Regions from separate parts of the Aurantivibrio plasticivorans genome, predicted to be linked through region 1. Evidence: predicted binding sites of a transcription regulator. Region 1 holds the regulator's gene; each other region holds the start of a gene.

Region 1 (10,021 bases):
AATAAATAAAGTTTGCGCCGAAGGTTTTCGTAGTCCAAGTACGGTTTTAGGGGGTAGCCGTTAAGTGTCTTGAGGTATTTGTTAAAGCTTTTGAAGTGCCCTTTTTTGAGCGCGCGCCTGGCTTGTTGGTATTGGCCTCGTTGCAGCTGGGTTAGGCCTGATCCACCAGGGTTGAGCAAATCTTTAGGTTTTATAGAGGAGTTTGCGTTGGTAATATGACTAACGCTCAACAATCCTGTTGTGACTAATAGCGTCGCCGCTGTCACCGCGAGCTGCTGAGCTACACGGACAGCAAAATGGCGGCTTTTCGCTGGGTTGTTGGCCATAAGCTTTTGACTATCTACTACGTGTTTTTTAGCGGCTAGCGTCAGGTTTAAACACCTAACGGCAATGTCCGCTGCATTATGTTCTAGAAAGGTGTCAAAAAACTGGCGACCACCTATCAAATTCTGGCAAAAACCCAGGAATAAAAGGCTTTGATCTAGAAAGTGCTAGCCTATCACGTGTTAATTATAGACGTGTCGTGACTAGTCGCTCGAATTTACCGTTAGGAATAAAGATATGCACGTTGGGTGCCACTAGGATGGCACCCAACATTGGAAGGTCGAAGCAGGTATTAGTGTTCTAGTCTGGACTGGATACTCTAACGGCAAGCACATCACATTTTGTACCGTGCAGAACGCCGTTAGCGGTAGAGCCCAATAACAAGGCTAAGCCTTGACGGCCATGGCTCCCCAGTACGACGAGGTCAGCATCAAGCTCTTCCGCTAGGCGGTGAATTTCGGAGGTAGGTTGTCCGATAACAACTTGCTGGTTTTCTGGGCTGATGCCAACACTTTGTGCCAGTTTTGCTAGTTGCTCACTGGCTTGTTGTTGCAGTTGCGCTTGGACTTCCGTTAGGTCCATTGGGATATCTCCTCCATAGGCGTATGCCAAAGGTTCAATCACGTGAACTAAATGCAAGTTAGCCCCTTCTGCAAGCTGCATGGCTTTAGTCAGAATTTCCGTGGATTCTTCCGTTAAATCCAGCGCGACAAGAATGTGTTTGTATAGGCTCATGAGTTATTCCTCCCCCTAATATTTATTCTTCCCTATACTATTCCGTTTTATTTGGGGTGCATAGCATTAACAAGTCAGAATCGCGCTAAAGAATTGATTTTGATTAATAAAATGAGCAAAAGGTTTGGGTATGTGGGTTTCTATTCTGATTATTGGCTTGACCATCGCGATGGTCGCTGGCCCGGTTTTTTGGCTGAGCCCTTCGGATCGTGACCGACGAATTGGTAGCCTACGCGCCCGCGCTGCGAATTGTGGCTTAAAAGTGCAATTGGTGCCTCGTGATCAACTTCGCTTGGATACGAGAGAGGATAAAGATGAAGTGGCCGTTTATTTTTTGCCCTGGGATTTAAGCCAGGACCAAGAAAAAGCGTTAGCTGTGCTAGACAGTGGAAATAATTGGCTGCTCAGCCGCCGCCCGAGCGCTCATGAAATCCATTTTCATCATCATTGGCAGTGGCTGTCTGGAAAAGCTCCGGGGTCTCTGCAAAGAGATTCAGAGAAGCTTGAACCACTTAAAGTCTTCGTTGAGTCATTGAATCCCACTATTGTAGCTCTGCAGTGCAGACCGGATGGGGTTGCAATTGCGTGGACCGAAAAAGGTGGTGTCGATTCGGTTGATCGTTTAAAAACAACACTTCAGGATTTAAAACAGATTTGTGCTCAATGCTTTTTACCTTGAAATAGGGGCATAGCTAAAGTGGCTCTGAGCCTCGAGAAGGCGTTGAGGACGGTTCATCCAAGGGTAACAAATCTTCCTCAACGGGTGATTGAGTTTGCTCTGGTGTCGAGTGAGGCACATTGGTATTGAGCTCATCTAACTTATGCAAAAGGTGTTTAGCTTCCGGCATTAAGTCCGGCGACAAGCTTGAACGTTTTTTACCTATCATTTCATTCAATTCTTTTATTAGCCTCGTGCGGCGTTCATCACGGTTTTCGGATTGTAGTAAGCACGCTTGAGCGCGCTTATAAAAGGAGAAAGCACCCATCACATCGTCACGCTGCATGCTAATCATGCCGCGTCCTGTCAGTGAAATGACTTCGACAAATAAGTGAAGCCAGCGAAGCTCGGCAATGTAATTATCGTACTCAGTTTCCGCGATATCGCCTCGGTTAAACTGCTGTTTAAGTATTCTGCCGGCTTCGGCCAGTGATTGCTGAGCCTTAGCTATCTGCCCATCGCTCTCGCGCAAGCGGTTAATTACCCGGCTACTGGCGTTGTCGGCGAGTTCTACTGCTCTACGTTGAGCGTGGGCAACACTCGCTTGGATGTGAGAAGCGGTAGGATCCAGACGCTGCATAGCGTCTAGCATTTTTAGTGCTTCGTCATAGATACGCCTTGAAATTGCTCGATTATCGACAAGGCTATCGATAACAGAGGCTAGTTCGTCTAGCGAATCGAAGCGGAACTTGAGCATTTTGACCCGTTGGCGAGCCTGCCTGGCTTTCGCTTGTCGACGATTCACCAGGCTGACGAGAAAAAGTGCGGCGATTCCGATTGCACTGAGTAGGATTAAACTTGCAGCGGTAATCATTGGCAGCTAAGACTATCAGGGAAGATAAATTAATTTTAGCAGTAATATTTGATTTGGTTGGTTTTATAAAACAGCCTAATGAGCAAATTAAAAATGATTAAAATCATAGACTTAGGTGGTGCGGGGTGGGCGTGTTTGGTAGGTGTAAAATGTTGTTAAAACGGGACGCGAACACTAAGAGAAAAATTATTTATGCTTGACCCGTCAATTTTGAGCCTTTATATATGCGCTCCCATAAAGATGAATAATACGAAGGCAAGATCGTTTTGTATGCTTTTTAGTCAGAAATTGACGGTCTTGATTGTTTTTTCAGCGTTGCGACGTCTCTAATGCCCGGTGGTTTAGCTAATCACACGTCACATGCTTTAACGCAGCCGCTACTGCAGTAGAAGGGAACTATGGGTAAATCTCTTGTTATCGTCGAGTCACCAGCCAAAGCCAAGACGATCAATCGATATCTGGGTAAAGACTACATCGTAAAATCCAGTGTCGGTCACATTCGTGATCTTCCTACAAGTGGTGGTGCGAAAAAGCCGGTCGACGCCAAAGAGAGGGCTCGACAAGCGGCTATTACCCGTAAACTGTCGCCTGCAGAGAAAGTTAAGCACAAGTTAAAGAAAGCTAAAGCGCAGTTAATTAACCGAATGGGTATTAATCCTGATAAAAATTGGGAAGCGCATTATGAGATTTTGCCGAATAAAGAAAAGGTGATTAAAGAGCTGCGCGAGCTAGCTGAAAACGCCGACACTATTTATCTCGCAACGGATTTGGATCGCGAAGGAGAGGCCATTGCTTGGCACCTGCGAGAATCCATTGGCGGCGACGATGACCGTTTTCGCCGGGTAGTATTTAACGAGATTACCAAATCCGCCATTCAGGAGGCTTTTCAGCATCCAGGTCCTATCGACCAAAGCCGAGTAGATGCTCAGCAAGCACGGCGCTTTTTGGATCGAGTCGTTGGGTATATGGTATCCCCGTTACTATGGGAAAAAATTGCTCGAGGTTTGTCCGCCGGGCGCGTTCAATCCGTAGCGGTGCGTCTCGTTGTTGAGCGAGAACGCGAGATCCGAGCCTTTATTCCTGAGGAATACTGGGACGTTTTTGCAGATTTAAACACCAAGAAAAAAGAAAAAGTCCGCTTCGAAGTTAAAAAGGAAGCCGGCAAGGCATTTAAACCTTTCAATGAGGCCCAAGCGAAAGACGCTGTAAGCAAGCTTGAGAAAGCAGAATATCAGGTCGCGACACGGGAAGATAAGCCCACACAATCTAAACCCTCAGCTCCATTTATTACGTCGACTCTACAACAGGCTGCGAGTACACGTATGGGATTCGGGGTGAAAAAAACCATGGTGTTAGCGCAGCGCCTCTATGAAGCTGGTTACATCACCTATATGCGTACAGACTCCACAAATTTAAGCAAGGAAGCGGTGGCGGCCTGTCGAGATTTTATTGTCGATAATTATGGCAAAAAATATTTGCCTGAGGCTCCCAACAGCTACAGCAGTAAGGAGGGTGCACAAGAGGCTCACGAAGCGATACGCCCATCGGACGTTGCTGTTAAGCCTACTCAGTTATCGGGCATGGAGAGAGATGCAGAGCGATTGTATACGCTAATTTGGCAGCAATTCGTTGCCTGTCAGATGACGCCTGCGCAATTCACCAGTACATCGGTCACGCTTAAGGCGGGTGACTTTGAGCTAAGAACACGTGGTCGTATTATGCGATTCGATGGCTTTATGAAAGTCATGCCGCCTGTATCGAAAAAAGAAGAAGATGTTGTATTGCCTGATGTCAAAGTGGGTGATATTCTTGATCTGGTTAAACTCGATCCCAATCAGCATTTCACTAAGCCTCCCGCGCGATATACAGAAGCTAGCTTGGTAAAGGAGTTGGAAAAACGCGGCATTGGGCGGCCATCAACTTACGCGTCGATCATTTCTACGATTCAAGATCGTGGTTACGTTCGTGTTGAAAACCGTCGTTTCTACGCTGAAAAAATGGGCGATATTGTGACGGAGCGTTTAGTTGAAAGCTTTCAAGAGCTTATGGATTACAGCTTTACCGCGAAGATGGAAGAACTGTTAGACGAAGTCGCGGAAGGTGATAAAGACTGGCGCTCCGTACTTGATGATTTCTATGCGGATTTTACGACTCAGCTGGAAAAGGCACAGAGCCCTGATGATGGCATGCGACGAAACTCACCGACTGAAACGGATATTGAGTGCCAGCAGTGCGGACGTCCGATGCAGATTCGTACCGGCAGTACAGGGGTATTTTTAGGCTGTTCGGGTTATAACTTACCGCCTAAAGAGCGTTGCAAAAGTACCATGAACTTGGTCTCTGGCGACGAAGCGGTGAATGTTGATGAAGATGAAGAGGCTGAATCAAAGCAACTCCGTGAACGCCGACGCTGCAAATTATGCAACACCGCAATGGACAGCTACCTATTAGATGAGCAACGAAAACTACATATTTGCGGTAACAATCCAGATTGTAGTGGATACGAAATCGAAAAAGGCTCATTTAAACTTAAAGGTTACGAGGGGCCTACCCTAGAGTGCGACAAATGCGGTAGTGAAATGCAGCTTAAAACAGGGCGCTTTGGTAAATACTTTGGCTGTACAAGCGATGACTGTAAAAATACCCGCAAGCTATTGAGAAATGGCGAAGCGGCACCGCCCAAAATGGATCCGGTGGCGATGCCAGAGCTTGCCTGTGAAAAGGTTGATGATACTTACGTGCTGCGTGACGGGGCTTCAGGTTTATTCTTGGCTGCAAGTCAATTTCCGAAAAACCGCGAAACTCGTGCACCACTGGTCGACGAAATTTTGCCTCACAAAGATGAAATCGATCCAAAATATAGCTTTTTATTCAGTGCGCCTACCGAAGACCCAGATGGGGTAAAAACGGTTATTCGCTACAGTAGGAAGACCAAGGAGCAGTACGTACAGTCGGAAGTTGAAGGAAAGGCAACGGGCTGGAAGGCGTTCTACGAGGGCGGCAAATGGGTTGCACAGGGCACTACTGCCAAAACGAAGGCCAAGGCGAAGCCAAAAGCAAAGACCGCAGTAAAGAAAAAAGTAGCACCTAAGAAAAAAGCCAGTGCGAAAAAGAAATAGCCAGGGTACTGAGTTCGAGTTTTAGGGGTTTAAATGATATCAACACTGGTTAACCAACGGCTGGCTTTTGTCCGTGTGCAGCTGAGAACAGCTGAACCAACACCGGACCCTGATATCGAACAGCGTTTACGTCAACATGCGGCACTTGATGCGGCGATATTGCAGCTCCACAAAGCCATCGTATTTTTCTTGGCTGAGCTGAGTGGAGAGTCTAAGCCTGAAAAGTTGCTTGCGTTACCCGAAAACATTGGCAGTGTTATCGCGTATTTCTGTGTTGCACATCCTCATAGCAAAGAGTTGCAAGAATGGCAGAAGCTCTCGTCACAAACAGATTCCTGGTTGAGCCTCTTGATATCGCTCGAGCGTGATCCTCAACGCCTTGGTAGCTTTCTTAATGGCAATGCTCTCTCTCAACCAGTGCAGACATCTGCGACACCTAGTTTAATTGCCTCAACCTCGCTTGATACGCGAAACAATACCGATGGGCTTTCGATGGTCAAAGGCTTGTTGAGCGAAGCCCAGTCTTTGATCGACGCTCAACGCATACATTGCGCAGAAGAATAAGTTCTAACCAAGCACTACCCGGTTGTTAAAGCCTTATCTGTCACATTTCTCTGACTATTTCAAAACAGCACTCCATGCGCGCGTTAATTGGATGGTAGAATTTGTCTACCCGCTGGGGCCGTGAGTAGGCTGACCTGTCGCTTTTGAAGTTTAATCACGACCTTTGATCGACGTTATTCAGTATGCTGTGACTGTTTGGGGGCTTTAGTTGTCGCGTTCGAGTTTTTAACACCGCGAAGGAATAATAGAAACGGGTTAGATGTTTACACCAGAGGTAAGCACAGCTGTACCATTTGGAGAAAAAAATGACTAAAACATACGAAATCGTAGAACTTCCTAACGGGGATGTTGCGCTGCAGCGAGAGGGCGAAAATGATGCGCAAACACTGGTTACAATACGATTTTCAACAGAACTAGTACGCTTCCTTGAGGGGGATAAGTTCTCTATTGCGAAAGTGATGATGGAGGCAGGCCTAGAGAGAGTGGCTGAGGTTGCCAATCACTATGCGGCGATCACCAGTGATGGGGCAAAACAGGTCGAGTTGGGAATTGAATCTACAAGCGAAGAGAATGAACAGCAGACGTCTTTGTCGGATGCTAAAGAATCGCTTGGAACATCGACTGAACCAGAAGTTACTCCGCAGAAGGGTGCGGATCAGACTCAAATTAAGGGCCTCAAGCGCAGTAATAGTTTGGAGAACGACAACGATAATAGCGAGAGTGGTACTGACATGAATTCACTCGCCATGGAGTCACATTTGGTTCATTAACTTATATCTCACGATGAGTGTTGATAGATCATCACTCATAAAAGATGTGGATGCTGTCGAGACTCTAATCAACGTAGAGTTGTACGCGAATGGCTTAAAAGGTAATTTCCTTAGGATTACGTTCCACATAACCCGCTCTAGTTTTCCACTTGTCTTACACCGCTTGTGAATTTTCAGGCTGTAAGGCAACGTACTTACCCTTGAAGCCCGTCAGCAACATTTCCTTGGAAAAGTTTCTATAGAGCGATATTGGATTACTGATACTATGCTGCAGCGTTTTGTATTTCGGGACTGAAATAATCAACCTGCTGCGATGGTATAGAAATAAGCTGGTTAATGAGTAAGGCTCGCGAGCTTCCTTTCTGCGCGGCCTGTTCGAGATGGTTTTTTTCTTGAGATGTGAGATTAGTCAGAGCAGCAATCACTGTCATACTATTGCCCAGCGCCAATGCCTCCCAAGCGGACCAAAGTGCATCATCATTACAATCGACACGAATGATGCGGAGATGTTTACTATTCAGTGTTTGCGAAGCAAGCCAGCGCGCGGTCAAAGAATCCACGATAACCGTTACCCATCGAGATTGATCGAGATCATCGTCTGCAGTAGTTAATGCGCTTGTTATAGAACTCAAGAGACAGTGTCTATAAACACTCAGTGACAGTGATTGTTGCTGAGTGTTGAGTCGGGGAAGCTCTATAGAGAGCGATGTCACGGCGTGAGCTGTCGCATGGGGAGACAGCTGCCCCTGTGAGTTAGAAGCATGATAAGCTGCGCTAGCCAGATCCTCTGGAAATGATGCTGTTGTTTCAGAAAGCTGCTGTGGGAACATAACGACGTTACCTCTGATCTACCTTGCTTTTCAGCGAAACTATTCGCCGCGACGAATAATCCCGACGCTTAAACCTTCGATTTCGAAATCGTCATCTTTCAGATTGACCTCGATCACATCAAAATCAGCGTTCTCTGGCACAAGCTCAACTTGTTGCTTATTTCTCTCTCGACGAAAACGCTTCACAGTGACTTCTTCGCCAATACGAGCGACAACAATCTGTCCGTTGCGAGCCTGATTGGTTTTGTGAACGGCGAGCAAGTCACCATCAAGTATCCCAGCATCTTTCATGCTGTAGCCTTTTACTCGTAACATGTAGTCAGCTTGGGGAGAGAAAAAAGAAGGCGAAATATCACAATAGTCTTCAATATTTTCCTCTGCCAAAATGGGGTTGCCTGCCGCGACCCTGCCGACGACAGGAATTCCTGATTCGCTTTCGGGTAACCGAATGCCACGAGATGCACCTGGAACCATCTCGATAGCACCTTTGCGTGCAAGTGCGCGTAAATGTTCTTCAGCGGCGTTGGCAGACCTAAAACCAAGTTCCTCTGCAATTTCTGCACGAGTAGGGGGGTAGCCTGTTTCTTCAATATAATCACGGATTAACTGCAGAACTTCTTCCTGGCGTTCGGTAAGTTTAATCATGCTATGTCCTCGTGCTGGATTGCATTTACGGTGTCAACGCAATCCGTCTGTGCCGTCAATGGTATGTAAACTGTATGTGTTTATCCTATACAGTCTGTTGGTATATACAGTACATGGCATTATATACAGTGTTAATGCCAGTGCAAGTGTTTTATTTTTGCGCGATTTCTCTGTTGCTGTAGGCGGCTCTTCGTTAAATCCGTCATTTCTGATAGCCAGCGCGCTGTAACTTGTGAGGAGGTTGGTATATGGTTACGACCTCTAAATATACCCAGCAAGTTGCTCACGAGGACAATCAACCATGGCAGTAAGCTTAGCCGGAACCCCTTTAAAGCTCGGCCCAGTAATGGTCGACCTGATCGGAACCGAAATAACGGAAGATGACAGAGCCTTGTTGTTAAACCCATTGGTTGGTGGAGTGATCTTCTTTGCGCGCAATATCGAATCTAGAGAGCAAATTTTCGCTCTGGTCTCTGCCGTGCGTGATATTCGACCAGAACTTTTGCTTGCGGTTGACCAAGAGGGAGGACGAGTACAGCGCTTGCGTGACGGCTATACACGATTGCCACCCATGCAGGCATTTCTTCCTCTATATCGAACCAATCAGGAACACACATTAGGCTTAGTGAAGGATTGTGGTTGGCTAATGGCTAGTGAAGTGTTGGCGACAGGAATGGATTTTAGTTTTGCCCCAGTGCTGGATGTTGATGATGCTTATTGTAGTGTCATAGCCGATCGCTCTTTCTCAAATAAGCCGGAAGAGGTGGTAGAGCTCGCTAGTGCGTTTCTGGCAGGAATGCATGAAGCCGGTATGGCAACCACTGGCAAGCATTTCCCAGGACATGGCAGTGTGGTGGGGGATAGTCATCTTGAGTTGCCTGTCGATGATCGACCGATGGATGATATCAAAGCACGAGACCTGGTGCCGTTTATGCGTTTGCAACATGAACTCGATGCGGTCATGCCCGCTCATATTGTGTTCTCCGACGTTGACCCCATGCCAGTAGGGTTTTCTTCAAAATGGCTGCAGGAGTTTTTGCGAGGTGATTTGGCTTACCAAGGGGTCATCTTTTCAGATGATTTAGATATGGCAGGTGCCCGCTCCGCAGGTAGTTTCACCGATCGCGCACGGCAAGCGCTTGCGGCAGGCTGCGACATGGTGTTGGTGTGTAACAATCGTGACGGTGCAAATGAAGTTGTAGCGGGGCTTGAAGGTCAGGCGTTGGAGCCGAGCCCCCGTTTGGCCTCTATGAAAGCTCGACAAGAGGTCTCCTGGGCAGAACTGTTAGCGTCCACACGTTGGCAACACGTCCGTGAATCATTGGCTGAATTAACACAACAAAAAGAAATTATTTAAACCTACACTCGGCCAGGTGTATCGACAATATCTCATTAAAGCGTTAAACGAATAGTAGGAAAGGCAGGATGTTAGAAGAGTGGCTAAAGCAGTGGATTCCAGAGGCGTATCTCTGGGTAATGAAAGATTTTCTGGTGGTGTTTAC
Region 2 (10,021 bases), 740 kb from region 1:
GATGTTCGACAACATAATGCCCAAGGTATAGATAAAAAAGGAGCGGGACAAGCCCGCTCCGCAAGGGGAGACTCCACGTCTCACTACACTCTAACTGGAGTAAACGGCCGACAACTGGCTGGCCGTTAAGGTCTTCATGAAAAACAGGTTTAGAAGTTATAGACTGCTCGCAAACCAAACTGTCGGGGGGCACCGTAAATTGGCCCACCTGTTGCGCTCGATGAATTTTGAATTTGCGATGCAACATACTCCTCATCTCTAAGGTTAGTAACAAACCCTTCGATCATTAACTCATCAGTTGGCAAGTAAGTAAGTTTTGCATCCAATAGTGTTCGAGAATCAACACGCGTCTCAGGATGGTCAAACGGGGTTGCCAACTGGTCATCAATATGTGAAATCTGTAGGCGAGGAATCAACGTGCCGTCTCCGACCTCGAAATCATATTGAATGCCCGCGTTAAACGTAATATCGGGAGAGAACGGCAGTGTATCTCCAGCCTCTACCGTATTGTTCGCCCCAGCATTGGTATCGTTGAGCACCACATCTTCATCAAAGGTCGCATTTAGGTAGCTAAGGCCCACATTGAAACCTAATGCATTAAACGCCCCCGTTAACTCGACTTCGAAACCATACGCGCTTGCAGATGCTGCGTTTTCTGTCACGGGTAAAGGAGGTCCAAACAATGCTCTCAAGCTTGCAAACTGGATATCGGCGTAATCAGAATAAAACACATCGGCATTGACACGTAGTCGGCTATCGAACAACTCTGATTTTACACCTAGCTCGAGAACGTCATTAGTTTCAGGCTCAAACACGCCTTGACGTGGATCCAGGTTTACACCACCCGCTTTGTATCCGCGAGATAGCGTGCCGTACAACATGGTATCTTCACTAGCAAAAAAGTTTAAACCTAGACGCCCTGTTACTTTATCCGACTCCTGAGTTGTATCGCATGGAAAACAGTTGGGAGGAGGAGGTCCAGGTAAGGCAAAACGGGTATAGACTTGCTCGTCCTCCGAGTAGCGTGCACCGAAGGTTAGCTGTAGCGCTTCACTCAAATTCGCATCGATCTGACCAAAGACTGACTTCGATGTATTTTTCGCTTCGGCCTGAATCGTTGAGTTGGATGTATCAAAGTCCTCCGTGTTGTAATTATCACGTTCTAAAATAACCGGTACATCGTCACTCATAAAGAATGCACCCGCCACCCAATTCACAGTCTCGTTACCTTCTGAAATTAAGTTAACTTCGAGAATGTCGGTTTCGAAATCTGTTTGCGCCCGACTAATACGACCTGGATATAAAGCCCGGTTAGCCCCGCTTGCGGGTAATCCAGTTGGGATTGCAGGCGCTGTCGAGGTGCGGTCACCATCAGTCTGATCTTTTGTGTAACCATCTTGAGTAGAGTACAACGCTCGTAACGCCAAATTGTCAGAGAAGTCCCAACGACCTTCAACTGATGCTCGGTAACCTTTTTGGTCTAAATAACCGCGCCCATCGTACGAAATTTCAAATGGATCATCGTTAGGGTCGTTACGATCTTTTACTGCGATATTGCCAGTTTCATAGTCAAACGTTTCATATCGAAAGTTATACGTTTGGCTATCTGTTGGCGTTAATAATAAATTAGCTCGCATGCTTTTCAGATCGCTACTGCCGGGGTCCATTCCCGTTGAAGGCCCTTTATTGTCAACCCATCCATCACGTGTTTCATAAACACCCGCAATACGCAGCGCCGCAACGTCTGTTGCCAAAGGAAGGTTGGCACCTACTTGAGTTCGACTCCAACCGTAACTACCGAGAGTTTGGTCGATACTGCCAGAGAATTCATCAGTGTGAGGTTTTGGCGTCGTAACATAAATTGCACCGCCGGTAGAGTTTTGCCCAGTCAACGTCCCTTGAGGACCGCGCAATACTTCAATGGCACCGATATCGTAAAAGCTTTGCCCAATAAATTGCTCATGAGGAATCAAAACACCGTCAATATAATAGGCTACACCCGGATTGGACGTCGGTGCGGACTGAGCGATACCCACTCCACGAATATTAATGAATGTGGAACGATTATACGTATTGATCGCCAAGCTTGGTGCAACCTGCTGTAACTCATCAACGTTATCAACACCTTTTTGAATCAAGGAGTCACCGGTTAATACAGTCGCAGAGATGGGTGTTTCTTGAAGGTTAACTTCACGACGTTCAGAGGTGATAACAATCTCTTCGAGCACGGCACCGTTGAAAGCATCATCCTGTGCAAGCGCTACTGTTGCGCTACCGCTGAGCACAGCTATAGCACTTGCTAACAGTTTTTTACGGTAAAGTGGATTTGAATTCATTAAGGTTACTCCCGGAGTAGTCATTATTGTTATGTAAAAACGCCGCGGCAGGAATGTAGAAATTCGTAACACGTTGATATCAACAGGCTAGGCGACGTTATTCTTATAGTGGGCCAAACAGGCCCTTTGCCATATTTAGTTTTAACTACAAACTATGAAATCATTCTAGAGCAAGCAAACTCAGCTTGGCAATAGTTTGTATTGTAAACTAATACGTGCAGTATTTTTTTTATATAGCAATTGCGTTGCAGCCCTTTAATTTGGCCACTCCGCCTTAACACTGAACAAATCGAACACACCAGTCATACTCAACTTCAACGTGAAATTAACTGTTCATTACTCTTCTAGATAAACCCTGTAGCGAATAGAACAGTTTGAGCTATATAACTGAAACAGTAGAAGAAAAAATTTTTGCACTCCTCCTCACCAGCTCTCCTATACTTGAAACGAAGACCACGTTTTTGGCCATCTAAATAGGCCAGAGTCCTTTGAAGAGCAAACCATTGTAGGAGACGTAGTGATGGGAATTGCGACTTCGCTAAAGCAGCACCTAGATAGTATGGGTATCGCCTATATTGTCACCCAGCACCCCTACGCTGAGGGTTCGGCCAATACGGCCCGCAGCGCGAAAATCCCACCCCAGTGCATGGCTAAAGCCGTGCTCTTTCGTGACGAAGACTTTAACTATACGCTGGCAGTTCTTCCCGCCTCGCACAAAGTAAAGCGACACACAATTAACGAGATTTTTGATCGCCATATGGAGCTTGCGGATGAGGAAGAAACCCTAGAGCTATTTGGTGACTGCCAATTTGGAGCAATCCCAGCCGTGGGAATGGCCTATAACATCGATGTAATTTGGGATGATAGCTTGCAGGATGCTAGTTATATATGGATTGAGGCAGGGGATCATGAGCATCTAATTCGATTAGACGTTAATAGCTTCACTCGCTTAATGGATAACTCACTACATGAACACATTAGTACCGCGCAACGCTACCATCCCCCACCCAAGCAAGTACCACTTAGTTACTATTGGTAACCGCTAAGTGGGTTGTTACCGTTTGCGGTAACCCGTGCCCACTTTCGGGAAACAAAGGTAATTGGCGATGCTGGTCGCCCACCTGAGAGTCCCTTAGTCGTACACCAATACCAATCAACCTAACAGACTTGCCCGCACCTCGCTCAATTGCGTCTTCGCATAGGCGTCGATAGTCTTTAAGTGTGGTACCCGCACTCACTCGTTCTATTGTCGTGACAGAAAAATCTGAAAATTTCAACTTCAAAAACCCTTTCACCGGCTCATATCCTCTATCCAATTGACGCATTCGCCTTACAAGCTGTTGACTCAACGCCGGCAATTGACTCAAACATTCGCCTAAGCCCGATAAATCAGCAGCAAACGTGTGCTCAACGCTCAGCGACTTGCGTCGCCAGTTTGTTTTTACAGGTCGATCATCCTGCCCCCTCGCTAACTGGTAAAGGCGCGTACCCATGCTGCCGAAAGACGACGCCAGCTCTAGCTCAGACATGGATTGAAGATCGCCGCAGGTTTCAACGCCTAAATTTTTCAAACGTTGGGCCGTTACCTTGCCGACACCAAAGATACGTGAAACCGGTAAAGCCTTCACAAAGGCATCGACGTCAGCCGGGGAAATCGTCGTTAAACCATTCGGCTTTTGCCAATCGCTTGCCACTTTTGCGAGAAACTTATTAGGCCCAACACCAGCCGACACAGTGATGCCAATCTCCTCTTTTGCGCGTCTTCGTATCTCCTCTGCTATCAACGTCGCACTACCCTGGTATTGATCCGCCCCTGTTACATCAATGAATGCTTCATCCAATGATAAAGGCTCTATGATTTCCGAATATTCATCAAATATACGGCGAAGGCGGCGCGATGCCTCTTTGTAACGTTCCATATTGGGAGGGATAATTAACAAATCCGGGCAGAGGCGCATAGCATGAGCCGATGACATCGCGGAACGAACGCCATACTCCCGCGCCTCGTAATTGCAGGTCGATATAACGCCACGTCTTTCGCTTGCGCCGCCAACCGCAACGGGGCGACCAATAAGACTTTTATCAAACAGTGACTCCACTGCCACATAAAAGCAGTCGGCGTCACAATGTATTATTTTCCGCTGCACCAGAATGCTCCACACATACAAACAACTGTATTAATATACAGATATATACGACAAATAAACCTAATAGGCAAGCATGTTGAGTTTTCAACGCCTATTTAGATCAACCGCTGAGCAAAAAAGCTTGAATTTTTACCGAAAAGTAATACTTTAGGCTGCTTATCTAGACCAATCACACTCTGCTGCAAGGACAGGGGCACTTAATCATTCTTACTGACTCTTTCTCACTCCACTTTTTAAAATTTAATTAACGATTCCAAAGGAATACACCATGGCCGCACGCAAAAAAGCAAAAACAGTCGACCCGATCGCAAAACTTGAAGCCGCTCTAGCAAAAGCTAAAGCCGAGTTGGAAAAAGCGCGAGATAAACAACTCGCCGAAGCCGAGAAAAACCTGAAAAAGCTTCAAACTCAAGCTGCTGCGTCAACCAAGAAGGCGCAAGCTGCCAGCAAAAAAGTGGCTGTACTACGCAAGAAAAAAGCTAACGCCACTCAAGTATCCACCGCTAAGAAGGCTGCTGATGCGGCAAAGAGCGCCGTTGCAGAACTTAAAAGTGCTGCCAAAGATGCTGCAAGCCACCTCGGCGATTTGAAATCAGCACGTAGCAAAGCCGTCCAATTAGGCAAGGCTATCGCTAAAGAGGAAGCCGCGCTGGCCAAAAAATTAGCCGTGGAAGAGAAGAAGTTAGCCGCTAAAGCGAAAGCAGTTGCCAAACGGGCTGCCGCCAAAGCGAAAGTGCAAGAGAAGAAGTTAGCGGCCAAAGCAAAAGCTGTGGCTAAGAAAGCTGCAGCCGCTGCTAAAGCAAAAGAGAAGAAGCTAGCAGCCAAAGCGAAAGCTGCTGCCAAGAAAGCAGCCGCCACTGCTAAGGCAAAAGAGAAAAAACTCGCTGCTAAAGCGAAGGCCGCAGCGAAAAAAGCGCTAGCGAAAGAAAAGAAAGTCGCTAGCAAGGTAAAAGCAGCCGCAAAGAAAGCAAAAGCCAAAAAGGCACCCGCCAAAAAGGCCGCAGCAAAGAAAGCGCCGGCAAAGAAACGTCCAGCTAAAAAAGCAGCCGCAAAAAAGAAAGCATAATGATTGAAGTCGCAGCCCACAGGCCGCGCAACCTAAGAAGGGCTCTTACCAAGAGCCCTTTTTTACGTTTACAGATCAGGAACGCCAGCTCCTGACGAGTTATTATCCGTCTCTTCCGTAGCATCCTTGTCCGTTGCCTTCCAGGGGTGAATGTCAATATGCTTCTCGTCCCCTGCAAAGCGACACACGCCTAAGTACTTTAAGGTACTTCCACTCGTCCCTGCCGCATTAAAGCGCACATCGAATACCACGTCCTTACCCTGCTCTTTAGCCTCGGGCATTCCAGACACCTCTCGAGTCACACCTCGCATCTGCCCGGTTCGTAGCTCGATCTGTGCTGAACAGATCTCCCAATAACTCTCATATTCCTTCATTCGCCTTTGCTTTGCCAGCTCCTCGCTATTGGGTGGCGGTGGACGATTAATGATCTCCATACTTAAGCCGTCGATCAGCCAAGCGAATGTCTGACGCTGCTTATCTCGACAAGTAATTTTAAATACCGGGTGATCTGGTTTACTGCGTCCCTGACTGATAGTACCCGCGATTACATATCGACAACGCTCGGTGGCTTCACCCACTTCCACGGCCTGGTTAAGTGCTTTTTTGTAGCGATAATAATTGCGCGGTAGCCATAACTGCGACGGATCGACGGCAGCCATGGCAACATCTGCGAAAAGCAAACCGCTAACGCAAATTTGGCAAATTAGACTGCGCCAACTGATAGCTAACATAAGCATAGAGCACTACTTTCCTTTCTGGTTCTTGCTCTAAAAATTCAACACCCAAGATTGTCAAAGGCGATGACTTCGACTTGTCGGGCGGATTTATTCGTGTACGCACTTTAGCTTTGACGTTGATATGGTGAGGCAACGTCTCAATATGAAAATCACTGCTGATATAAACTTCATCACCAATCACCGCTACCGGCTGCTTTAACTCTAGCTTTGCGCCAGAGTAGCTGATGTCCGTCAGACGACCTTCTGTGGCGTTATGTTGCTTCGCGACGCTACGTACAAACACCGGCAAATTGACCTCGACCCGATCAGCGTTGCGAATCTCTTTGAATTCAACCTGTTTAGGGTAGCTAAGGTACATAACGGGAAATGGGTCGTTTTGTACCATCAAAATTTTTACTGGAAACACACAAATTCCACGACCTATCATTAACCGCGCGGTCGCGGTGACACCCGCTGATACGTCTTCTATTTGCCCGCCCGTCACAAGCTTTGAGGTCACGATATATTGGTTCGCCGTGCAGCCAATGTACTTGCAAAAGAATCGCTGCTTATTACCGCGCGAGTCAGGCACCTGGAGCTGTATGGGATACCCAGATTTGAGATGAAGATGAGCAAAATCGGTCATACACTGCGAACTACGGTTATAAATGCGGTTATTTATAAAAGTGTAGACGATTGAACGTAGTTAGCGTGAGGAAGGAAACCGCACCCCATTGACGGGGTGCAGGCCGTGCTGGACTAATTGTAGCGCGCGCCGATGACAGGCAAATGGCGACGCAATGGTCGTACGTAAGTCACCCATAGCTCTCCAAGCCTTTGCGGCAACAGCAGCATAACGGGTGTAAGCAGTAACGTTAAAAATGTCGAGAAGGTTAGACCATATACAATTGCGCTCGCCAACGGCACCCACTGCGTAGCAATCGGGCCACCGTGCGCAATACTGCGACCAATTAAGTCGACACTTAGCCCAAGCGCCATAGGCAACAACCCTAAAATGGTTGTGAAGGTGGTCAGAAATACCGGGCGCAAGCGCTGCGCGCTGGCCATCACGGTTACCTTGGCCAAACTCAACTGGGGGTTTTCTTTACGTAAATAGTTAAAGGTATCGATCAAAACAATATTGTTGTTGACCACAATACCCGCTAGAGCAACGATACCAGTACCTGTAAGAATGGTGCTGAACACCGATTGCGTCAGCACTAGACCTAGCAGCACACCGGCAGTTGACATGATGACGGCAGATAGAATTAAGGCCGCTTGATACAAACTATTAAATTGCGTCACCAGTAAGATAAACATCAAAAAGAGTGCTGAAAGCATCGCCACCCCCAAAAACGCTTGAGAGTTTTCTTGCTCCTCATTGCTTCCTCGGAAAACGGCCTCAACATCATCTTCCAGTGGATGCTCTTCCAAATACGCTTGGATTTTTTTCACCATGTCATCAGCCAACACACCATCATCTAGCCCGGCTTTTATTGTCATCACTTCGATGCCATCTACGCGATCAACTTTATCCACGGTGGGGCTCGGCACGCGCTGCACAAACGTCGCAATGGGTACAGCGCCTTGATTGGTATTAACACGCAATAATTTGAGTGAGTTTACGCCGCGATACTCTTCAGGAAACCGGACACGAATATCCACTGGCTCCTCTGCATCGTCTGGTCTGTATTCGCCAACCTTCACGCCGTTAGTAACCAACTGAACCGCTCGACCAATTTCGGTTAAGCTTGCGCCAAACTGCGCAGCGAGTGTGCGATCAACCTGCATCTCCCAAGTAATACCGGGTAATGGTGTACTGTCGACAACATCTATCAAACCTGGAATATCGTTTTCCATAACTTTTTGTATGCGTCGGGCTTCGCGAATTAATTTCTCACGATCAAATGATTCCAACTGAACATTGACCGGGCGACCAACGGGTGGCCCACCTTGAGGGGTATCAACAATCACTTTGATTCCGGGAAGGTTGGCTGTTTTTTCGCGAATTTCCAATAGCACTTCCCGTGGTGTCGTGGTTTCTAGATCTTTACCATCCGCTAGCTCAACAAAAACTGAACCCACCTGGTCTTTAATCGATTCACCACCAAAATTACTGGCACCACTAAACGCGTTGGTCAGCAATACACCATGTATATTGCCGATAATGTCTTCTACTTCGCCAACTAGCTCGGACGTTTCTTCGACACTTAGATTACCTTGCGCACGAATTTTGACGTCGACATACTTCGGTTCCGACTCGGTAAAAAACTCAACCCCAGCATTAAATTTACCAAACAGCATAAATATGAGGATAAGTAAGACGAGCCCTGCAAAAGCGGTGCGGCCGACTCGTTGAGTCAGTTGCGTAAGCAACCGCGCATAGCCGCCAGTGAAGCCACGAAGTTGTTCGGGGTTCGGTGATTCCAGGTCGCGTAGATTTTGCAACATGCTTTCCGAGCCTTCACCGTGCGGCGTGCTCCCGATGAAACTACCAATAACTGGCGCGAACAATAGTGCATAAAATAACGAACCCAATAACACTGCAAAAACCGTTACCGGCAAATAGCGCATAAATTCGCCGGCCACACCCGGCCAAAACATTATTGGTAAGAACGCTGCCAAGGTAGTCGCCGTGGACGCAAGTACAGGCCAAAACATTCGTTGAACCGCAATAGAATAGGATTCTTTAGGCGATAGACCCTCTGCCATTTTTCGATCGGCAAATTCCGTAACAACGATTGCGCCATCAATCAACATCCCCAACGCCAACAACATGCCGAACATCACCATCATGTTGAAGGAAAAACCAATAGAGTTCAGGATAATTAGCGCGAACAATAACGAGAACGGGATACCAAAACCTACAATAAGCCCTGATCGCATGCCCAGTGCAGCAACAACAATGACCATTACTAACGCCATTGCGGTTAAAATGTTTCCCTGCATTTCTGTCACCATACTAATGGTGAACTCGGACTGATCTTGGGTGAAGTCGACGTCAACGCCTTTAGGAATGGTACCGCGCTCCTCTTCTACCAACTGGCGCACTTGTTGTACTAATTCGATATCGTTGACACCTGTTCGCTTGGTAATACGAATGGCAATAGCACGATTCCCATTAACACTGTTAAATCCGCGGGGATCTTTAAATGTACGACGAACTTCGGCAACGTCACTGAGTTTTACCGCGCCCGTAGTGGTGGTTTTTACTGGGAGGTCATAAAGGTCTTGCGCAGTCTCAATCAACCCTGGCACTTTGACCGAGAAGCGTCCTTGCCCAGCCTGCAACTCCCCTGCTGGCACTAACCGGTTGTTGTTTGCAATTGCGCGCGCAAACTCGTCACCCGTAATGCCATACAACTCTAAACGTGCGGGGTCGACAATGGCTTCCGCCACTTCTTCTCGGTGCCCGACTAGTTCCGCAGAGAGAACTAAGCTAATCGCATCAATTTTGCGTTTCAAATCCTGTGCAGTTTGGTAGACGATGCGTTCGTTCACATCGCCACCCACCGTCACCACTAATGAGACAGTGCCCTGCGCAGACAATTCAGTGATGATAGGCTCTTCCGCTTCTTGTGGCAGTTCAGCTTTAGCACTATTGACCGCAGCCCGGACATCTTCAAGGGAACTGTCGAGGTCAGCTTCCGCATTAAAACGTACCATTACAGTCGCAATAGATTCTTGTGCCGTAGCGACAATTTCGTCTAGATCATCCAGCGCACGTAACTCTTTTTCGAGCGGCTTGACGAGCAT
Region 3 (10,021 bases), 1.6 Mb from region 1:
AATTGCCGACCCGAAAGAGGCTCGCCGCAAACGCGCGGCAAAAAATAAAGCGTCTAAATCACAGGATAGCGGCGAGCCGTGATGTCTGGTTGTCGGGCAAGATCGAACTAGCTTGCCTCGGTTGCATCGTTATTTGGAGTAGGCATGTAGTCGCCCGTGAAATGGCTTAGCCCACCGTTCTTAAAAAACACGGTGAAGCGCTCTTCCTTTGTGTTTCCCTCAGGATCACGCAGCGTGTAGAGGTAATCCCAGCGGTCTTGCTGGAAGCTATCTGCTATCAGAGGGGTGCCGAGAATGTAACTGACTTGGCGAGGCGTCATGCCCGGCTTGAGTTGGTCGACCATGTCCTGCGTAATCACATTCCCTTGCTGGATCGTCAGGCGATATACCCCGGGAAACTGGAAGCTCGTACAACCCGTGGTGGTTGTCAGGCAGAGCAGGGCTGCGCCAAGCAGAGAGAATTTGGCGAGACGAGACTTAATACCTGACTTAAATAATTGGTTAAATTGCATGAACTGGGGTTCCACATCGTTTAGCGAACGGGGATAATACTGAATTGTCTCGACACTGAGAAGGGCACCTCGTAAACCGGTACCGGTGTGTCAGACCCGATAGACCCCTATTAAGTTGCAGTCGGTAATGCTGGCTGCAGATAATAAGTACTAACCGCGTTAGCGAGAAAGACCTTAAGGACCTGAAATGTCATCTGAAAATGTTGAATTACGTAACGCTGGGCTGAAGGTCACTTTGCCCCGTGTAAAAATCCTACAAATTTTAGAAGGTTCTGAAGAGCGTCATCTCAGTGCGGAAGATGTGTATAAATCACTGTTAGAGAGTGGTGAAGATGTGGGTTTAGCCACTGTCTATCGCGTTCTGACGCAATTCGAAAGCGCCGGTCTTGTGATGAGCCACAACTTTGACGGCGGCCATAAGGTCTACGAGCTCGCCAAAGGGGATCATCACGATCACATGGTCTGTGTCGAATCTGGTGCTGTTGTTGAGTTTCACAGTGAAGAAATCGAGCGTTTACAGCTCGAGATCGCCCACAAAAATGGTTACGAGCTGGTGGGGCACTCATTGGTACTGTACGTAAAGCCTAAGAAGTAACTTCCTTCGCTATTTGCACTGTTATGCCATTAGCTCTTTGGCGTGCTCCAACGATGTGGCGGTGAGCTTATCACTGCCCATCATCCTCGCAATTTCTTCTACCTTGGCGTCTCCGGATAGTGGCAGAATCGCCGTTTCCATATTGCCTTTCTTCTTACTTTTGCTGACGAGAAAATGCTGATGTGCCTTGCTGGCCACTTGTGCCAAATGGGTAACACACAGAATTTGTGCTTTCTCTCCAAGCTGTCGCAGCATTTGGCCGACAGTGTCTGCCGTGCCGCCGCCAATACCTACATCCACTTCATCGAATACTAAGGTAGGTGTCGCCGATGTTTGTGCAGTCACCACTTGGATTGCTAGGCTGACGCGCGACAGTTCACCGCCAGACGCAATCTTGTGTAATGGTTTCAACGGCTGCCCAGGGTTGGTACTTATCAACAGTTGAATATCCTCTGCCCCCTGCGCATTACCCTCATTGGGCACTAATGTGACCTGTAGGTTGGCATGTTCCATGGCCAGTTTATGGAGCTGCTGATTAACGGCTTTGGACAGTTTGTTGGCTGCTTTTTGGCGTTGGTTTGACAACTTCTGAGCGAGAGAGCGGTAGTGCGATTCAAGTGCGATGCATTTCTTCTCAAGTTGATCAAGGTCGGCGTCATCGCCAGTGATTTCAGTCAACTCTTCGGCGAGCTTTTGGTGGAGATCAAACAGCTCTTCCGGTGTAATGCGGTGCTTTCGAGAGATTTCAAAGATGGCTGATAGGCGCTCGTCGACAATTTGCAAACGCTCTGGGTCGAGCTGAAAGCCGTCGATAAAGCGTTCCATACCGCTGATGGCTTCCTCTACCTGAATCTGGGCAGACATGAGCAACTGGGTTGATTCTCCAACGGCGGGGATGTCCTGTGGTAAGCCCTGTGCGATATAGAGCGCTCGGTTTAGACCTTCTAAAACACTCTGTTCTTCACCACCGCAGAGCGCTGTGAGTTGATAACTGTTGTTGAGAATACTCTCGCCGTTGGCCAACTGTTTCTGTTCCGCAACGAGCTGATCGATTTCCCCGGCTTGAAGGTCGAGTTGATCGAGTTCGTTGACTTGGTAGCTCAGTAATTGCACTCGTGCAGCGGCTTCGTCAGCATTATCTTTTAATGTTTGGAAGCGCTTTGCCAGTTGTTGCCATTCACGAAATGCAGCGCTCACTTCTTTCACCAGTGCCGTGTGTCCTGCGTAATCATCGAGCAGGCGGCGCGGTGTTTCTTTTTTGAGGAGTGATTGGTGCTCGTGCTGGGCATGAATATCGATCAGCATTTCACCAAGGGCCTTTATTTGTGCGAGTGTTACGGGCTGCCCGTTGATAAAGGCTCTTGAGCGGCCTTCGGCGCTAATCATGCGGCGTAACAAACACTCATTCGGTTCACCTTCTAGCGCGTTATCTTCCAGCCAAGCACGCGCTTCGGGTAAGGCGCTAATGTCGAAGCTGGCATTGATATCCGCCCTGTCTGCACCGGCTCGAATACGGTCTGCATCGGCTCTATCGCCTAAGGTAAGGCCGAGAGCATCGAGCATTACCGATTTTCCCGCGCCGGTTTCACCGGTGACGGCCGTCATACCAGAATGCAGCTCAAGATCGAGATGTTCAACGAGGGTGTAGTTGTTGATGCTGAGGTGAGTCAACACGGGGCCGAGTCTCCAAAGAATTTTAGTGGTTGTTTATACAGTGTTTTTTGTCGATTGGCTAGCTGAGAGCGATGAAATCTACGTGGTATGTCAGCAAAATTTCTCCTAAAGGACGCTTGAAAGGCGTCCAGTTGCCCCCATATTCCCGCCAGTGGAAGTAATTGGCCTATTGGCCAAACTGAATAGACGTTGTTATTGCTAGGGGAGAGAAACGTGTCCGACGAGACAAAATCTGCAGAAATTGATGTGGAAGAGGGTGTGAACTCCGAGGTAGAGACCGCCGCAGACGCCGAAGTAAGTACCGAAGCGACCGAGGGCGACCTTCAAAGTGAAGTGGCCCGTCTGCAGGAAGAGTTAGTGGAAGCCAAAGACCAAGCGCTGCGTGCTGTGGCTGATGCTCAGAACGCTCAGCGTCGAGCTCAGCAAGATGTGGAAAAGGCTCATAAATTTGGTCAAGAAAAGCTAGTGACAGATCTGCTGAATGTGGTGGATAACTTAGAGCGCGCACTAGCCGCATCTCAAGGTGACGAATCGGAAGCGGTTAAAGCAATCGTTGAAGGCGTTGAGTTGACGTTGAAGTCGTTGGTAGAAGCGTTGGAAAAGAACAGTGTTGAGGCTATCGACCCAGCGGGCGCGCCTTTTGATCCACAGTTGCATCAAGCGATGACCGCCGTCGCTAATCCCGATCTCGAGCCAAATACGGTAATGGATGTATTCCAAAAGGGTTACACCTTGCATGGTCGCTTAGTGCGTCCAGCCATGGTGGTGGTGTCGAAAGCACCCTAATACGGAGCGTTTTAGCGTCGGTTAAAAAAGCCTGATTTAAGTGTGGATATCGGGGTTGAATTCCCCAAAATCAGGCCAATATAAGGTAGCAAGTTAAAAAAGTGAGTCACCCGTTATACAGACCCGGCGGCTCAAATGTAAGAGTTACGTTTTTGGAGAAAACACATGGGTAAAATTATCGGTATCGACTTGGGAACAACGAATTCTTGTGTCTCAGTTTTGGAAGGCGGTAAAGCCAAAGTTATCGAAAACGCAGAAGGCGATCGTACTACACCATCCATCGTTGCATTTACAGATGACAGCGAGATCTTGGTTGGTCAGAGCGCTAAGCGTCAGTCAGTAACCAACCCAAACAATACGCTGTTTGCTGTTAAGCGCTTGATCGGTCGTAAATTCACTGATGATGTCGTTCAAAAAGACATCTCTATGGTGCCATACAAGATCGTTAAAGCTGACAATGGTGATGCTTGGGTTGAGGTGAAGGACGACAAGAAAGCACCACCACAAATTTCGGCAGAAGTCTTGAAGAAAATGAAAAAGACGGCGGAGGATTATCTCGGTGAAAAAGTTACCGAAGCGGTAATCACTGTTCCGGCTTACTTTAACGACTCACAACGTCAAGCGACTAAAGACGCCGGTAAGATTGCTGGGTTAGATGTTAAACGCATCATTAACGAGCCAACCGCCGCGGCTTTGGCTTACGGTATGGATAAAGCGAAAGGCGACCACACTATCGCGGTTTACGATTTGGGTGGTGGTACCTTTGATATCTCTATCATTGAGATTGCCGATGTCGATGGTGAGCACCAATTCGAAGTGCTTTCAACCAACGGTGATACGTTCCTCGGTGGTGAAGATTTTGACTTGCGTTTGATTGAATACTTAGCGGAAGACTTCAAGAAGACTAACAATATTGATCTTCATAACGATCCACTGGCTCTACAGCGTTTAAAAGAAGCGGCAGAAAAAGCCAAGATCGAATTGTCTTCTAGCCAACAAACCGAAGTGAACTTGCCATACATTACGGCAGACCAAACCGGTCCTAAGCACTTGGTGGTTAAGTTGACTCGCGCGAAATTAGAATCACTGGTTGAAGAGCTGGTTAAGCGTTCATTAGATCCAGTCAAACAAGCAATTGAAGATTCTGGTTTATCTGTTGGCGATATTGACGACGTGATTTTGGTAGGTGGCCAAACGCGTATGCCGATGGTTCAAGAAAAAGTTGCTGAGTTCTTCGGCAAAGAGCCACGCAAAGACGTTAACCCAGACGAAGCGGTCGCCATGGGTGCAGCGATTCAAGGCGCCGTATTGGCGGGTGATGTGAAAGACGTATTGCTTCTCGACGTATCGCCTTTGACCTTGGGTATCGAAACCATGGGTGGTGTCGCGACGCCATTAATTGAGAAAAACACCACGATTCCTACTAAGAAATCGCAAACATTCTCAACCGCGGAAGACAATCAAACTGCAGTAACGATTCACGTTGTGCAGGGTGAGCGTAAGCAAGCAGCGCAAAACAAATCGCTCGGTCGTTTTGACCTGGCGGATATTCCTCCTGCGCCACGCGGCATGCCACAAATCGAAGTGACTTTCGATATCGACGCTAACGGTATCTTGAACGTAAGCGCGAAAGACAAAGCAACGGGTAAAGAGCAGTCAATCGTGATTAAGGCGTCCTCCGGTTTGAGTGACGAAGAAATCGAAGCAATGGTGAAAGATGCGGAAGCGAATGCGGAAGCGGATAAAAAGTTCGAAGAGCTGGCTGCTGCACGCAACACGCTTGAAGGCTTAATCCATGCAACGCAAAAAACCTTGACCGAAGCGGGCGACAAAGCGAGCGATGAAGAGAAATCTGCCATCGAAACCGCGATAAAAGAAGCGGAAGAAGTAGTCAAAGGCGACGATAAAGACAAGATCGAAGCGGCAACGACTAAACTGACAGAGGCTTCTAGTTCACTGGCGCAAAAACTCTATGCGGAGCAAGCTGCGCAGGCAGAACAAGGTGCGGATGCAGGTGCAGAGCAAGCTGATAGCAAGGCGGACGATGGTGTTGTTGACGCTGAGTTTGAAGAAGTTAAAGAAGATAAATAACCCTTCGATAGAGTAGGGTTCACAACGCGGAGCTTGCTCCGCGTTTGTTGTATCTGGTCAGGCTAAATACCCCGGGCCTTGGCCAGTTATGCGGCAAGTAATTTACGTTGTTGGGGGCAGGTAGAAGCAGGATTATGGCAAAGCGCGATTACTACGAAATTTTAGGTGTTGAAAAGGGCGTATCCGATCAGGATCTGAAGAAAGCCTATCGTCGTATTGCGATGAAATGCCACCCTGATCGCAATCCTGACGATAAAGAAGCTGAAGAAAAATTTAAAGAAGCGAGTGAAGCCTACGAAATTCTCTCGGATAAAGAAAAACGTGCAGCCTACGACCAATTTGGTCATTCCGGTGTTGAAGGGATGGGCGGTATGGGCGGCGCTGGCGGTGCCGGTGGGTTCGGTAATTTTAGTGATATCTTCGGCGATGTCTTCGGTGATATTTTCGGGGGTGGTGGCCGTGGCGGCCACGGCGGGCCAAGCCGAGGTTCAGACCTTCGTTATACCCTAGAGTTGAGCTTGGAAGATGCTGTTAAAGGTACCAGTGTAAAAATTCGCGTTCCTACCCTGGTGGGCTGTGAAACCTGCGATGGCACCGGTGCAAAATCCGGTACTAAGCCTAGTCAATGTACTACGTGTGGTGGTATCGGCCAGGTGCGTATGCAGCAAGGATTTTTCTCCGTCCAGCAAACGTGCCCTAGCTGTCGCGGTAAAGGCTCTATCATTACCGATCCTTGCGGTGATTGTCACGGTCAAGGTCGAGTAGAAGAAACCAAAACACTATCCGTCAAAGTGCCTGCGGGTGTCGACACCGGCGACCGCATTCGTCTCGCTGGCGAAGGTGAAGCGGGGATGGATGGTGGGCCTCCCGGTGATTTGTATGTGCAAATGTCGGTTAAAGAGCATGAGATATTCCAGCGCGACGGCAAAAACCTCTATTGCGAAGTGCCTATTGGCTTTGTCGATGCCGCGCTAGGCGGTGAACTGGAAGTGCCTACTCTTGATGGTCGTGTGAAGTTGAAGGTTCCGGCGGAAACGCAAACTGGCAAGCTATTCCGGTTGCGCGGAAAAGGTGTAACGCCAATTCGTGGCGGTGCTGCTGGTGACTTGCTGTGCCGTGTTGTCGTAGAAACACCGGTGAAGCTTAACGGTAAACAAAAAGACTTGTTAAAAGAGTTCCAGGCCAGTATGTCAGGCGACACTAATTCGCCTCGCCAAGAAAGCTGGTTCGAAGGGATGAAAAACTTCTTTGGTGATATGAAGTTGTAAACCCATACCAGCATCGAGGTTTAAACCACAGAATTGGCGACCAAGTGTCGCCAATTTTCGTTATAGGTGTTATTTTCCCTTTTTAACCTATCTGGCGAAGCGGCAATGAAAACCATCACAAATACCTTTCTAAAAGGCTTACTCTTCTCCCTGCCGATTCTCATTACCTTCGGCTTAATCTATTGGGTCTTTGTTACCGCTGAGCAAATGCTTCGCGTTCCTCTCGAGTGGTTGCTGCCAGAAGGCTGGTACATCACCGGTATGGGCTTGCTATCCACCTTCGGTATCGTCTTTGCTTTGGGGGTGTTGGCCCAAGCTTATTTGATTGAGAAGCTGTTTGTCTGGTTCGAACTCTTGATGGAGAAAATTCCTTTCGTAAAAACCGTCTACACTAGTGCGCGAGATCTGTTAGGGTTTTTAACCGGCTCCAATGAGCACGATATGCAAAGTGTTGTTGCTGTGGAAGTCAATGGTATGCGCATGATTGGCTTTGTCACTAACGAGCACATTGCTTTGGGGGAGAATACTGACCAAGTAGCGGTTTACATTCCGATGAGCTACATGATTGGCGGGTTTTTAGTGTATATGGATAAAGAAAAATGCACGCCGTTAGATATCCCCGTGCAAAAAGCCATGCAGCAAGTCATAACGGCACACATCAATCACAGTGATTCCAGCATGGATAGCGCTGAAAAATAGTCCCTAGTAAATTTACTAATCGTTTTTGAATCAAAATTTGAAGTAAAGGCAAAATCATGACAACACGAATTGCAGTGACCGGCGCGGCTGGTCGAATGGGTAAAATGTTAATCGATGCGGTATCGCAAGCGGAAGGCGTTGAGTTGGCAGCGGCAATTGAGCGGCCAGAAAGTAGTTTGCTTGGCGCTGATGCCGGTGAGCTTGCTGGGCTTGGCAAAAATGGTGTTGCAGTTGTTGGTGATCTTGAAAGCGTTGTAAATGATTTTGATGTTTTGATCGACTTCACTGTACCAGCCGCTACGCTGGCTAACGCCAAAATTTGTGCTGCGCACGGTAAAAAAATTGTGATAGGTACAACCGGTTTAACGCCAGAAGAGAAAGAAACTCTTTTAGCCAACCAATCTGAAACCGCTATGTGTGTTGCCGCGAATTTTAGTACCGGCGTTAATGTCACGTTAAAACTACTCGATATGGCGGCCAGTATTTGTGGCGATGATTACGATGTGGAAGTGTATGAAGCACATCATCGTCATAAAGTGGATGCACCATCGGGTACTGCCTTGGCGATGGGTGAAGTATTGGCGAATGCGTTAGATCGTGATTTACAAAAAGTGGCGGTGTATGGTCGTGAAGGTCAAACCGGTGCTCGCGATCGTGAGACGATTGGTTTTGCGACTGTGCGTGGTGGTGATGTACATGGTGATCATACGGTGATGTTTATGGCGGATGGTGAGCGTATTGAGATTACGCATAAGGCGTCTAGTCGGATGGCGTTTGCGCGTGGGGCAGTGCGTGCGGCTGGGTGGTTAGCTGGGAAGGATAAAGGGTTGTTTGATATGCAGGATGTCTTGGGGCTTAAATAGTTTTTAATTTTGGATGAATGACTTTGAAAGCCTGGCTTCTGCTGGGCTTTCTTGTTTTTGAGGTGGTGGAACTAGATTCGGATTGCGAAGTGGGACGGCCTTGCGCGACACGCGTTAATACGTCCCTGTAGCTCTCTTCGGCATCCATGCCTCACAAGGTCGCCCAAGGCCACCCCACCTCGCAAACTTTGCATCGGCGTGTATTTAAGCATGGGTGGGGGTTGGTCCTATTTGTTGCAGCTTATTGGCAAGCAAAAGCTGAACAATATCGGGTAGTATGACTGTCGAGAACTCTTTGGAATAAATTTAGTGAGATTTTGATTAATCGGCATGGCAGTGGTACTTTTCGACTTTCATTGTAAGTTGAATAATTGAATCATGGGATTTAGATGGCAAGGGATATTAATGTGAATTTAGTTCAGTTGACGATTTTGGTGCTTTTGGGGGTGTTTAGTTTGAGCTGTCCTGTAACAAGTGAGGCTCAAATTTATCGATACAAAGACGAAAATGGCCGTTGGCATTACACCGATAAAAAGCCAGCGGAAAAAGTTAAGGTGGAGGAGATGGAGGCTCCCTCTAGTAGTGCGTCTTCTAAGGTGGTTGCAAACCAGGATGACTGGGTCGACTTGTCCGCAAAACTTGAAGCACTTTATAACCCTCAGTCGGTGGTCGAAGAGGCGACACTTGCGGTTGTTTCAATTGAAACAACCGTGGCCGTTGGCTCTGGTTTCTTTATATCTGATGGTGGTTACCTGGTTACCAACAAGCATGTGATCAGGCCGAAATCATCTACGAGTTGGGCAGAGCAGCAGGGGGAATTCGATAAAGAAGAGCGTGTAATTGCTGAGATGTTCGAAGACAATCAAATAGAGAAGCGTCGCTTGGAATCGATGGAAGCGACATTGAGGCAAATGCGACAAGAAGTGTCTGCCCCTGGGAATTACATAGACCCAACAACTCCTGAGGAATATCGGATATATAAGCGTCGTTTTAATGATATGAAAAGGGCTTACGACAAAGCGGTGGATAAAGCCAACCGACGACAGCGAGAATTTAGGGAGCGCAAACGAACGTTCAGTCGAACCAGTACAGCAGCTTCTCTGTCTCAGCATTTTAAGGTTGTTTTCAAGGATGGCACTATTGGACAGGCACATTTGCTGGAACTGTCATCGACAAATGATCTTGCTTTGTTGCAGGTGACTGGCTTTGTTACGCCGCATCTAAACCTAGGGAGCATGAGCTCTGCCCGGCAAGGTGTTCCTGTTTATGCACTTGGAAGCCCGCTTGGACGACGTGATTCGGTTACGTCCGGCATTATTACGAGGGCATCCAGTGAAGAGATTGTCACAGACGCAAAAGTTCTTCCCGGAAATAGCGGTGGCCCGTTAATTGATTCGAACGGAGATGTTTTGGGTATTAATACACAGAGGGTTTCGGCAGATCAGCAAGGGCACTCAGAAGGGTTTGGCCTCGCTATTCCCATTAGTACTATTAAAAGTGAATTTTCTAAATATTTACAAGAGTAATCTCTCA

Evidence for each region. The regulator LexA, encoded in region 1, represses DNA repair genes until DNA is damaged. The targets are predictions, from matches to a motif close to ACTGTNTNTANANACAGT.
Region 2: a site for LexA is predicted at 4,508-4,525, ahead of dinB (DNA polymerase IV). Genes of this name have one in related genera too.
Region 3: a site for LexA is predicted at 2,806-2,823, ahead of recN (DNA repair protein RecN). Genes of this name have one in related genera too.

The regions. Positions count from the first base shown of each region.
Region 1 is NZ_AP036020.1:1,658,322-1,668,342, forward strand. Features, by position in the region: gene ACZ5NB_RS07365 (transglycosylase SLT domain-containing protein) at 1-326, opposite strand, end outside; gene ACZ5NB_RS07370 (universal stress protein) at 625-1,059, opposite strand; gene ACZ5NB_RS07375 (hypothetical protein) at 1,190-1,738, shown strand; gene ACZ5NB_RS07380 (hypothetical protein) at 1,752-2,591, opposite strand; gene topA (type I DNA topoisomerase) at 2,990-5,710, shown strand; gene ACZ5NB_RS07390 (DUF6586 family protein) at 5,744-6,274, shown strand; gene ACZ5NB_RS07395 (hypothetical protein) at 6,580-7,044, shown strand; gene ACZ5NB_RS07400 (hypothetical protein) at 7,308-7,874, opposite strand; gene lexA (transcriptional repressor LexA) at 7,914-8,519, opposite strand; gene nagZ (beta-N-acetylhexosaminidase) at 8,821-9,876, shown strand; gene ACZ5NB_RS07415 (mechanosensitive ion channel family protein) at 9,945-10,021, shown strand, end outside.
Region 2 is NZ_AP036020.1:920,520-930,540, reverse strand. Features, by position in the region: gene ACZ5NB_RS04125 (ABC transporter substrate-binding protein) at 1-51, opposite strand, end outside; gene ACZ5NB_RS04120 (TonB-dependent receptor) at 150-2,336, opposite strand; gene ACZ5NB_RS04115 (aminoacyl-tRNA deacylase) at 2,857-3,375, shown strand; gene dinB (DNA polymerase IV) at 3,359-4,483, opposite strand; gene ACZ5NB_RS04105 (hypothetical protein) at 4,752-5,549, shown strand; gene ACZ5NB_RS04100 (hypothetical protein) at 5,618-6,208, opposite strand; gene ACZ5NB_RS04095 (flagellar brake protein) at 6,234-6,911, opposite strand; gene ACZ5NB_RS04090 (efflux RND transporter permease subunit) at 7,025-10,021, opposite strand, start outside.
Region 3 is NZ_AP036020.1:3,304,005-3,314,025, reverse strand. Features, by position in the region: gene ACZ5NB_RS14850 (RnfH family protein) at 1-82, shown strand, start outside; gene ACZ5NB_RS14845 (outer membrane protein assembly factor BamE) at 108-527, opposite strand; gene fur (ferric iron uptake transcriptional regulator) at 700-1,107, shown strand; gene recN (DNA repair protein RecN) at 1,129-2,781, opposite strand; gene grpE (nucleotide exchange factor GrpE) at 2,995-3,567, shown strand; gene dnaK (molecular chaperone DnaK) at 3,733-5,658, shown strand; gene dnaJ (molecular chaperone DnaJ) at 5,793-6,926, shown strand; gene ACZ5NB_RS14815 (DUF502 domain-containing protein) at 7,032-7,625, shown strand; gene dapB (4-hydroxy-tetrahydrodipicolinate reductase) at 7,682-8,488, shown strand; gene ACZ5NB_RS14805 (trypsin-like peptidase domain-containing protein) at 8,878-10,014, shown strand.